One region of the Stenotrophomonas sp. S4 genome, then DNA from elsewhere that is predicted to be linked to it. Evidence: riboswitches for the same ligand, from Rfam matches in the RefSeq annotation. Region 1 holds a riboswitch; the other holds the start of a gene.

Region 1 (5,492 bases):
GCCGCCGGGGCTGGGCTTCATCCTGCAGGACCGTGGCGAGATGTTCGTGCTGCAGAAGAATCATCCCAACGGCTATGCACCGGGCAAGCGGCCGTTCCAGACGATCATCCCGGCGTTCATCACCAAGAGCGGCAAGCCGTACGCCAGCTTCGGCGTGATGGGCGGCGCGATGCAGCCGCAGGGCCACGCGCAGATCGTGATGAACCTGGTGGACTTCGGCATGAACCTGCAGGAGGCCGGTGATGCACCGCGCATCCAGCATGAGGGCTCGACCGAACCGACCGGGCAGGCCACGGCGATGACCGACGGTGGTGAGGTGAATCTGGAAACCGGCTTCCCGTATGAAACGGTGCGTGCGTTGATGCGCAAGGGACATCGCATCGTGTTCGCCGATGGTCCTTATGGCGGATACCAGGCGATCATGCGTGATCCCGAGACCGGGGTTTACTACGGTGCTTCGGAGAGCCGCAAGGATGGGCAGGCGGCGGGGTATTGAGGTTTTCCGGCCAACGGGCGCAGCCCCCTCTGCGGTGGTGATTCAGCGATGCTTGGCTTGGCCGGGCGGGTGGGCTGGTCGGGGGACGCCGTGAATCCGTCCCTGGAGGCTTGGCCGCGGCATCCATGCCGCGGACACCCCCGCCCAGCCCACCCGCCCGGCCCCTGACCGTTTCCGTGGCCATCACCGCAGGAAGAGAAAGAAGAAGATCAACAGCAACAGCAAGAGCAACAGCAACAGCCGCGTGCTGTGAGTTGGGGTCGGATCCGTTTTCCAAAGGAAAACGGATCCGACCCCTTCCTGTTTTCCGATACACCTCATCCACGCATGGCGTGGAAAACCCACCGTCACACGGAAACTGTCGGGGGTGGGTCGGTGTGGGCTGGCAGGACCGTTGGCGCCATGGATGGCGCCATCGAGCCCCCAGGGACGGGTTTACGGCGTGTCCTGCCAACCCACACCGCCCCGCCCAACCAGCAGAAACCCAGAGCCGCTTTGGCTCCTGCACTTGCACTTGCCTGAAAGAAGCGGTGCAGCCGCAGGCTGCAAAACACTCTCAATCCGAATCCTGCGCGCGTGCGGCCTCCGCCTGCGTCTCTTCCTGCGCCGCCATCTCGCGTGCGATCCACGCATCGATCATGTGCCGCTGGCGCTGCGCCTGCCGCCGCTCACGCGTGTACTCCTGGTCCAGCACCCGGTACAGCGACACCATTACCAGCACCATCAGCAGCGCGAATGGCAACGCCGCAATCGTGATCATGCCCTGCAGTGCATCCAGGCCACCGGCCAGCAGCAACGCCGCTGCGATCAACGCCACCGCGATGCCCCAGGCCAGCTTGCGCTTCAACGGAGGATCGCCTGCTTCGTCAGTGGACATGCTGGCCAGCACCAGCACCGCCGAGTCGGCCGAGGTCACGAAGAAGATCATCAGCAGTACCAGTGCGATGCACGACAGCAGCAGCGGCAGCGGCATGCTGTCGAACAGCGTGAACAGCACTGTCTCGTAGCCATTGCCCAGCGCCTGCACCAGGTCGGCATGGCCGAAGATCTGCGCCCACAGCGCGGTGCCACCGAATACCGCGAACCAGAAGAAGCCCAGCAGAGTCGGCGCGAGCACTACGCCGATAACGAACTCGCGCACGCTGCGGCCGCGCGAGATGCGTGCGATGAACGACCCCACGAACGGTGCCCACGAGATCCACCAGGCCCAGTAGAAGATCGTCCAGTCCGCCACCCAGGTGCTGCCGGAGAACGGTGACATGCGCAGGCTCATCGTCACCAGCTGGTTGAGGTAGGAGCCCAGCGTGGTGGTGAACGTATCGAAGATGAAGCCGGTCGGCCCCAGCACCAGCAGGATGGCTGCCAGCAGGGCAGCCAATGCCAGGTTGAAGTTGGACAGCCACTTCACACCTCGCTCCACGCCACTGGCGGTGGATGCCATGTACAGCACGAAGGCGACCGCAATGATGGTCATCTGCACTGCGACGGTCGCCTGCACGCCGAACGCGCGCTCGATGCCGGCGGCGATCTGGATGGTGCCGAAGCCCAGCGTAGTCGCGACACCGATCGCCGTGGCGACCACTGCAGCGATGTTGACCACGCGCCCGATCCATCCACGATGGTGGCGGCCGATGATCGGCTGCAGCATGTCGCTGACCAGGCCGCGGCCGTTGCGGTTGAACTGGAACCAGGCCATCGCCAGGCCGATCAGCGCGTAGATGGCCCACGGATGCAGGCCCCAGTGGAAGAATGCATAGCGCATCGAGGCGCGTGCCGCATCCAGGCTCTGCGGAGCAAGCCCTTCCGGTGGCTTGCTGAAGTGCGAGATGGGCTCGGCGGCGCCCCAGAACACCAGGCCGATGCCCATGCCGGCGGCGAACAGCATCGACATCCAGCTGGCCCGCGAGAACTCGGGCTCGGCGTCTTCGCCACCGATGCGCAGGTTGCCGAAGCGGCCGAAGGCCAGGTACATCAGGAACACCAGGGCCAGGAACACCACCAGCAGGTACAGCCAGCCGACGCTGCGGATGACTTCTGCCAGCATCGACTGCACCACGGCATTGAAGGGGCCCGGTGCAATACCGGCAAGCAGCACCAGCAGCAGAACCAGTGCGATGGAAACGCGAAACACCATGAAGGAGCTTCTCCGATCAAGGGATTGAGGGGAGCGAGCAGAGCTTGCAGCGAAGGGCCGGTGGCATGCATCGCGAACCGGGCAGGGGCCGCGAAGGCGGCGAAGGAAGCATCGGTCGCTGGAACGCGACGGACGTGCACGTTACTGAACGCGATGTCACGGTTCTGTTAATACAGAAACTGCGGATCCACGCGATGCGCGGCTGCAACCGCCATGAGCTGCAGTGCTTTCTATGCTCTAATGCACGCCAAGAAGCGGGGGTACCGCGGCCAGGTGGCCACGGTTGAGACAGTCCCTTGGAACCTGATCCGGCTCATACCGGCGTAGGGAAGCTTTGCAGTGCAGCCGTGCCCGGACTCCGCCCAAGGACCGTCCGCGCGCGGGCGCAGTGCGCCGCCGCTTCGTCCCTGACCTTCCTGGACGATGCCCGATGAACGCACAGCTCTCCGCCCTGCAGCAACAGGCCCAGCAACTCTCCGAATCCGTGACCCGGCCGATTCCCGGTTCGCGCAAGATCCACGTACCCGGTTCGCGTCCGGATCTGCAGGTGCCGATGCGCGAGATCGCGTTGACCCGCACGCCGACGTTGTTCGGCGGCGAAGAGAATGCACCGGTCACGGTCTACGATACGTCGGGCCCCTACACCGATCCGGATGTGCGTATCGATCTGTCGGCGGGCCTGCCGGCGCTGCGTCGTGGCTGGGTGGAGGAGCGCGGCGATACCGAACAACTCGACGGCCTGAGTTCGTCGTTCGGCCGCGACCGCGAGCATGATCCGAAGCTCGATGCCGTGCGTTTCCCTGCGCGCAGCCTGCCGCGCCGTGCACGTACAGGCGCCAACGTCACCCAGATGCACTACGCGCGCCGCGGCATCATCACGCCGGAAATGGAATTCGTCGCCATCCGCGAGAACCAGCGGATGGAAGCGATCCGTGATGCCGGCCTGTTGCAGCAGCACCCGGGCGAGGCATTTGGGGCTTCGATCCAGAAGATCATCACACCGGAGTTCGTGCGCGATGAAATCGCGCGCGGCCGCGCGGTGCTGCCCAACAACATCAACCATCCGGAAAGCGAGCCGATGATCATCGGCCGAAATTTCCTGACCAAGATCAATGCCAACATCGGCAACAGCGCCGTGTCCTCGGGCATTGCCGAGGAAGTGGAGAAACTGGTGTGGGCGATCCGCTGGGGCGGTGACACGGTGATGGACCTGTCCACCGGCAAGCACATCCACGAAACCCGCGAGTGGATCATCCGCAATTCGCCGGTGGCGATCGGTACCGTGCCGATCTACCAGGCGCTGGAGAAGGTCGATGGCCGTGCCGAAGCACTCACCTGGGAGATCTTCCGCGACACGCTGATCGAGCAGGCCGAACAGGGCGTGGACTACTTCACCATCCACGCCGGCGTGCTGCTGCGCTATGTGCCGCTCACCGCCAAGCGGGTCACCGGCATCGTCAGCCGCGGTGGCTCGATCATGGCCAAGTGGTGCCTGGCGCACCACAAGGAGAATTTCCTCTACACGCACTTCGAAGAGATCTGCGAGATCATGAAGGCCTACGACGTGACCTTCTCGCTGGGTGACGGCCTGCGCCCGGGCTGCATCGCCGATGCCAACGACGCGGCGCAGTTCGGTGAGCTGGAGACGCTGGGTGAGCTGACGAAGATCGCCTGGAAGCATGATGTGCAGACCATGATCGAAGGCCCCGGCCACGTGCCGATGCAGCTGATCAAGGAGAACATGGAAAAGCAGTTGCGCGAGTGTGGCGAAGCACCGTTCTATACGCTGGGGCCGCTGACCACCGATATCGCACCGGGCTACGACCACATCACCAGCGCGATCGGTGCGGCGATGATCGGCTGGTTCGGCACGGCGATGCTCTGCTACGTGACGCCGAAGGAGCACCTCGGCCTGCCCAATCGCCAGGACGTGCGTGACGGCATCATGGCCTACCGCATCGCCGCGCACGCCGCTGATCTGGCCAAGGGCCATCCAGGTGCGCAGGTGCGCGACAACGCGCTGAGCAAGGCGCGCTTCGAGTTCCGCTGGGAGGACCAGTTCCACCTTGGCCTGGATCCGGAGAAGGCCAAGGAGTTCCACGACGAGACGCTGCCGAAGGATGCGCACAAGCTGGCGCACTTCTGCTCGATGTGCGGCCCGCACTTCTGTTCGATGAAGATCACCCAGGACGTGCGTGATTACGCCGAGGCCGGCATGAAGGAGAAGTCGGAGGAGTTCCGCGCCGCCGGCGCCGAGGTCTACCACCAGGGCTGATGCGGAAACGGTCGTGCCGGCCAACGGCCGGCACGACCGTTCATCACGCCGTGCCCGGCTATGCTGCGTCCATCGCCCAGGGGGAAAGGACGCCATGCCCGTTGCCATGACCACCCGTTGGCTGGCCATCGCCCGCCGTCATCCTTCGGCCTGGTTGCTGGGCGCGCAGCTGCTGGCGGTGCTGCTGTATCCCGCGCTGGATGACACCGCTGCGGGCCGCGCCGCACTGGGCATGTTCGGCATGGCGGTACTCGGCCTGGCGCTGTGGGTGGTCCAGCGCAGCCCGCTGGGCACCTGGCTGGCGCTGTTGCTGGCCATTCCCTCGGTGGTGTTCTCGTTGGCAGGCGCATTGCTCGATCGCACCGCAATGCTGACCACCGCGCAGCTGCTGGAGAGCCTGCTGTACTTCTATACGGCCGGCGCCCTGATCGCCTACATGCTCCAGGACCACAAGGTCACCCGCGACGAACTGTTCGCCGCAGGCGCAACCTTCACCCTGCTGGCGTGGGCTTTCGCCTTCGCGTTCGCGGTGTGCCAGCAGTGGTATCCGGGCAGCTTCCAGGGTACTGGCGGGGGTGCGCAGCGCA
Region 2 (5,492 bases), 1.1 Mb from region 1:
GCACGAGATCCTGCGCGACAACATGCCGTTCGCCAACCCGGGCCGTGGCGAGTACGGCACCTACTTCATCGGCTACACGCGCCGCCTGTGGGTGATCGAGACGATGCTCGAGCGCATGTTCATCGGCAATCCCGCGCCGCTGCATGACCGCATCCTCGATTTCTCCACCGCCACCACCGGCGTGACCTTCTTCGCGCCCTCGCGCAAGGTGCTGGCCGACCTGGCCGAGTGATCGCGCCCGGCCTGGACCCTCCCCGCCGCCATCTGCCTGTCATCTATGGCGCCGACCATGGCGCGCTGGATGGGAGTGCAGGAGGCAGGCGATGGTCATGGCAGGGAACAGGACCGGCATGCGCCGCTGGTGGCGGCCACTGGCCGCGTTGTTCGGTGCGTTGGCACTGGGGAGTGCCAGCGTTTCCGCGCAGGAAGCTCCTGCGCACTGGATGGCCTACGCCGCCGCCGTGGGGGGGCAGCTGCAGCAGCGCCTGCAGCAGGAGCAGGACCCGCAGGCGCAGCGTGTACTGGAATGGCTGCAGGCACACCCGGACACGCCCACGCCGCTGCCGGTGAGCGTGTGGATCGCGGCGGATGGCCGTATCTCGAAACTGGAATTCGACAGCCTGGGTGACGCCCGGGTCGACGCCGACCTGCGCGCGACGCTGCAGGCCGCGCCGTTGCAGGCGGCGCCGCCGGCCGACATGCGCCAGCCGATGCGGCTGGGCCTGGTACTGGAGCCGAAGTAGATCCACTCGATGCGTGGATACGCCTGGTCGTCAGGCGCGCGCCAACCAAGGTTGGCGACTACCGTAGCCCCCAGCCACGCATGGCGTGGCTCTACTGTGGATGGCCAGCGCACAGCCCGGCCATCCGCATCAACGCACGGGTGCACCCCGCGGCTCGCGCGCGGCTGCGCTCCATGCGCGCAGGCCGAACACGGCCAGGCCGAGGAAGAATACGTACAGCGCGGCGGTCACGTGCAGCGACTTGAACAGGTACGCACCCACGTACACCACGTCCACTGCGATCCACACCCACCAGCAGGCCACGTGGCGACGTGCCTGCCACCATTGCCCGACCAGGCTCAGACCGGTCAGCATCGCATCCAACCACGGCAGGGCAGCGTCGGTGAAGCTGTGCATGGCCGCGCCCAGCGCCACGCCACCGCACACGCCGATGGCCAGATCGCGCAGCAGCTTGCCGCGCGCCAATGGCACGATGCGGATGCTGCCCTCATCGGCGGCATGCTGCCGCCAGTTGATCCAGCCATAGACCAGGAAGCCGCCGAAGATCACCTGCAACAGCGTGTCCGAGTACAGCTTGGCCTCGGCGAACACCAGCCCGTACAGCGTCACCGACAGCAGGCCCACTGGCCATGCAGACAACCGGCGCCGGGCCATCAGCCAGACGCCGAGGATGCTGCACAGCGCGGCGGTCCACTCGAGCATCACGCCGCTCACAGCGCGAACGTCACCGACAGGCGGGCCTGTCGCGGTGCGCCGGGGAACAGGTAGTAATCACCGCCGCTGCTGCCGGTGTCGCGCCAGTAGAAGCGGTTGAACAGGTTGTCCACCGACAGGTTCCAGGTCACCGCGCGTTCGTGCAGGCGATGCTGGAAGCGCAGGCCGGCATCGAACACCGAGTAGTCCGGTGCGCGCACGCCACCGTCGGCGCGTGCCACATTGGCACTGGCATAGCGCCAGCCGCCGGTCACGTCCAGGCCCTGCACGAACGGCAGCGCGTAGGCCACATGCACGCTGGCGCGCACCTTCGGCACGTTCACCAGCTGATGGCCTTCATAGGCCGGGGTGCCGGTGTCGCGCGCGCGCGCCTGCAGCACGCTGGCGCTGGCCACGATCTGCAGCGCGTCGGTCAGCTGCCCGTTGGCGGTCAGCTCCAGGCCGGTGTGGGTCTGCGTGCCTTCCTCGACGAAGGTGTAGCCGACGTCGCTGCTGTCCGGCTTGGCGTACTGGTACGGCTGCGAGATGCGGAACACGGCCGCACCCAGCGTCAGCGCCTCCACCGGCACGTACTTCACGCCCACTTCCAGCTGCCGCGATTGCACCGACGGCAGGAAGGTGTCGGCGTTGCTGGTCCAGAACGGCGCTTCCTGGCCCAGCGAAATGCCGCGCACATAGCTGGCGTAGGCGTTGAGCTGGTCGGTGGCCTTCCACACCACGGCGGTCTGCGGCAGGAAGCGCGACAGGCGGCTGTGCCGCTGTGGGATGCCCCGCTTGTCGTAGGCGCGTTCGTCCAGGCGCACGAAGCGGCCACCGGCCAGCCACTGCCAGTCATCACCGAAGCTCATGCGGTCCAGTGCGAAGAACGCGGTCTGGCCGCTGTCCAGGCGCCGTGCGGAGGGGCCCGGCATCTTCGGCGACGGCTGGAACACCGGCACCTGTGCGTCGTGGATGTTGCTGGTGCCGACGTACTCGTTGACGCTCGGACGCTTGTCCACGGTGCGGCGGAAGTAGTCGGCACCGAGGGTCAGCTGGTGGCCGACGTTGCCGGTCTCGAAGCGGCCGCGCAGCTCGGCACGGGCCTGCTGGTTGCGGCGCGTGTCGTCCGGGCTGCGGTAGTCGTAGACGTCGTAGTCGCCGTTGGGTGCGAAGTAGTTGCCCGGCACGCTGCCGTCGGCGCACTGCGCGGCGTAGTAGCAACCGTAGGCGAAGGCGACGTTGTCATCGATCACCGAGCGGCTGTGGCCGACCGAGACGCGCGATTGCCAGGCATCGTTGAAGTCGTAGGTGTGCAGCGCGGTGATGTTGGTGCTGGCGATATCCACCGGGCGCTGCCACGGCTGGTAGCCGAGCAGGTGCTCGCGGTCGACGCCGCGCGGCAGGTCACGCGCGCCCAGCAGCTGGTAGCCGGACACCGAGCGCTGCGAGCTGGTCTGGTAGTTGGCATCCACTTCCAGCTTGCCGCGCTCGCCGATCAGCCAGTCGGCGGCCAGCGAGTAGAAGTTGCGGCGGCCATCGGCGTGCTCGACGTAGGAATTGCTGGAATCCCATGCGGCATTCAGGCGCAGGCCGAAGCGCGGGGTGATCCAGTGGCCGACATCGACGGCGACGTAGCGCGAGCCTTCCGAATCGGTGCCGAGCGTGGCGGTGCGCACTTCCGCCGGGCGCTTGCCGATGTAGTTGATGATCCCGCCCGGCGCCATCACGCCTGCCGCCAGGCCGGCTTCACCCTTGAGGATCTCCACCGACTGCACGTTCTCCAGCGCCAGGCGTTGCTCGCCGGCGATGGACAGCCCGTTGAAGCGGTAGCCGGTGGCGGCGTCCAGCGCGAAGCCGCGGATGGCGATGTTCTGGTAGTAGCCCACCGGTGCATAGGCATCCCCCAGCGAGGCATCGTTGCTGGCCAGCTCGGACAGCGAACGCACCTGGCGGCGGTCGAGGTAATCGCGCTCGAGCACGTTCACCGAGGCCGGCGTGTCCTTCCAGCTTCCACCACCGAAGGCGTTCACGCGAGAGGTATCGGCCTTCGGTTTGCCAGCCTCCACGCGCACCGCCGCCAGTTCGGTCGGCGAACGATCGGCGCCGGTGGCAGCCGCATCGGGAGCAGCGTCAGCCTCGCTGGCATGCAGCGGCAGCGCGGCGCAGAGGGCGAGGGAGAGCAGGGTGGGGCGCAGGCAGCGGTTCATTCGGTTCGTCTTCGGACAACAAGGGAGACGAAGCGACGGCGCGCAGGTGCACCGGCCCATGACGGGGGTGTGGCTGCGGCTCAAAGCTCCCTACGCCGGTGCAAACCGGATCAGGTTCCAAGGGACTCTCTCAGCCTGGCAGATCCAGGCACCCCCGCTTCAGGTGACCATTTCACTACAAATGGTACGGATTTGCGAGCCGGTGCCCTTCAGGCGGCGGGGCGGTGCGGCGTCAGATCCCTTTCCGAAGGAAGGGGATCTGACCCCGACGGTGTACCAACCGGGTCACGCCGCCGCGTGCAGGGCCTGCAGTAGCGCCTGCCCTGGCCCGGTGCGGAACCATGCCGGGTGCCCCAGCATGAAGGGCTGCCAGGCCACGTCGGCATTCGCGGTCGAGCCGGTGATGCCTTCGAAGTACTCCACTTCGGACAGTGCGAAGTCGAAATGCACCATCGGCAGCAGGTCGGCCAGCAGATGCACGCGTGCTGCCGACAAGGGCAGCACCTCACGGTAGCCGTCGAGCAACGCCAGTGCAATGTCGATGCGCACCGCCTCCATCCCGCGCTCCAGTTCCAGCCACGCCACTGCGTTGCGCTCGATCGCGGTGGCGAGGTCGAACAAGGCGCTGGTGGGTGAAGCCAGGCCGAAATCCAGCACGGTGCTGACCTGCCCGTCGCGCCACAGCAGGTTGGAAACATGCCAATCGTTGTGCGCCCACAGCCGTGGCTCGTCGCGCAGGCGCTCGGCGAGCCCGGCGTGCCACGGCAGCACGTCGCGCTGCAGCTGCGCTTCCCATGGAATGCGCGCGAGATAGCGGGCCAGCCCGGGGCGCGCGTGCAGCTCCGCCTTGATCGCTGCGATCGGATCGTCGGCACGGATCAGATCATCGCGCGCGACCAGCAGATGGGTGCTGCGCTGGGGCGCGTGGTAGCTGGCGGCGGCACGGTGCAGCTGGGCCAGCATGCGGCCCGCCTCGCGGGCCTCTGCGACATCGGTCAGCAACGACCACGACACCGCGTCGCGGTACAGGTCTTCGCCCACGCCGACATCGTGCAGTTCAAACGTCCATTCGCCGTGTTCGATCGCGGTGCGGCCATCGGTGGCCGGCAGCACCTGCACCACCGGTACGCCGGCGGCGGCGAGATGGGCGATGAAATGGTGTTCTTCTTCCAGGCAGGCCGCGCTGCGCACACTGTGGTGGTGGCGCTTGATGAACACCTCGCCGCGCGTGCCGTCGACAATGGCGGCGGCCGACAGCGGCCGCGGGCTGTGCCAGCGCGGTTGGCTGTGCCCGCCCAGCTGCGGGAAACGCGCACTCAGCCACGCAATGTCCGCCGCGCTGATCGGCGGCCAGTCGGCGGCGACCTCATCGTTGTTGAGGCCCTGCACGCGGTGGGAGGAAGACGTCATGCCGCAGTCCGATCGGGAAAGTCACATCCAAGGCTGCGCATTCAACGCCATGCGCGTGGCCAACGCAAACGGGCGGGTCATCGACCCGCCCGTCTCCGCGTCATCGGTGTGTCGGCGCTGCTTACCAGCCGCGATGGCGGCCGCGGTCGTTGTAGTAGCGGTTGTCGTAGTAGCGCTCACGCTGCCAGCGGCGGTCATCGCCACGGTCGTAATAGCCGCTGCGGTAGTAGCCACGGTCGTAACGGCGATCGTAGCGATTGTCGTAGTAGCGGTTGTCGTAATAGCGACGGTCGCGGCGGTCGGACGTGGTCAGGTTGCCGATCGCGCCGCCGGCCACGGCACCGCCGACGGTGGCCGCAGGGTCGCCGTTGGAGAGCAGGTTGCCGGCCACGCCACCGACCACGGCGCCGACCAGGGTGCGCTTGTCCTTCCTCGACAT

The links. A riboswitch is a leader RNA that binds a small molecule or an ion and turns the genes downstream of it on or off. The one in region 1 is predicted to bind thiamine pyrophosphate.
Region 2: another riboswitch for thiamine pyrophosphate. It lies ahead of ACUZUJ_RS00810 (TonB-dependent receptor); the one in region 1 lies ahead of thiC (phosphomethylpyrimidine synthase ThiC).

The regions. Positions count from the first base shown of each region.
Region 1 covers NZ_CM196188.1:3,908,180-3,913,671, reverse strand. The annotation lists gene ggt (gamma-glutamyltransferase) at 1-496, shown strand, start outside; gene ACUZUJ_RS18230 (BCCT family transporter) at 1,053-2,630, opposite strand; TPP riboswitch at 2,877-2,978, shown strand; gene thiC (phosphomethylpyrimidine synthase ThiC) at 3,061-4,905, shown strand; gene ACUZUJ_RS18220 (ion channel) at 5,000-5,492, shown strand, end outside.
Region 2 covers NZ_CM196188.1:192,496-197,987, forward strand. The annotation lists gene ACUZUJ_RS00795 (Dyp-type peroxidase) at 1-232, shown strand, start outside; gene ACUZUJ_RS00800 (hypothetical protein) at 324-743, shown strand; gene pnuC (nicotinamide riboside transporter PnuC) at 873-1,445, opposite strand; gene ACUZUJ_RS00810 (TonB-dependent receptor) at 1,454-3,643, opposite strand; TPP riboswitch at 3,714-3,809, opposite strand; gene ACUZUJ_RS00815 (phosphotransferase enzyme family protein) at 3,929-5,053, opposite strand; gene ACUZUJ_RS00820 (glycine zipper 2TM domain-containing protein) at 5,175-5,492, opposite strand, start outside.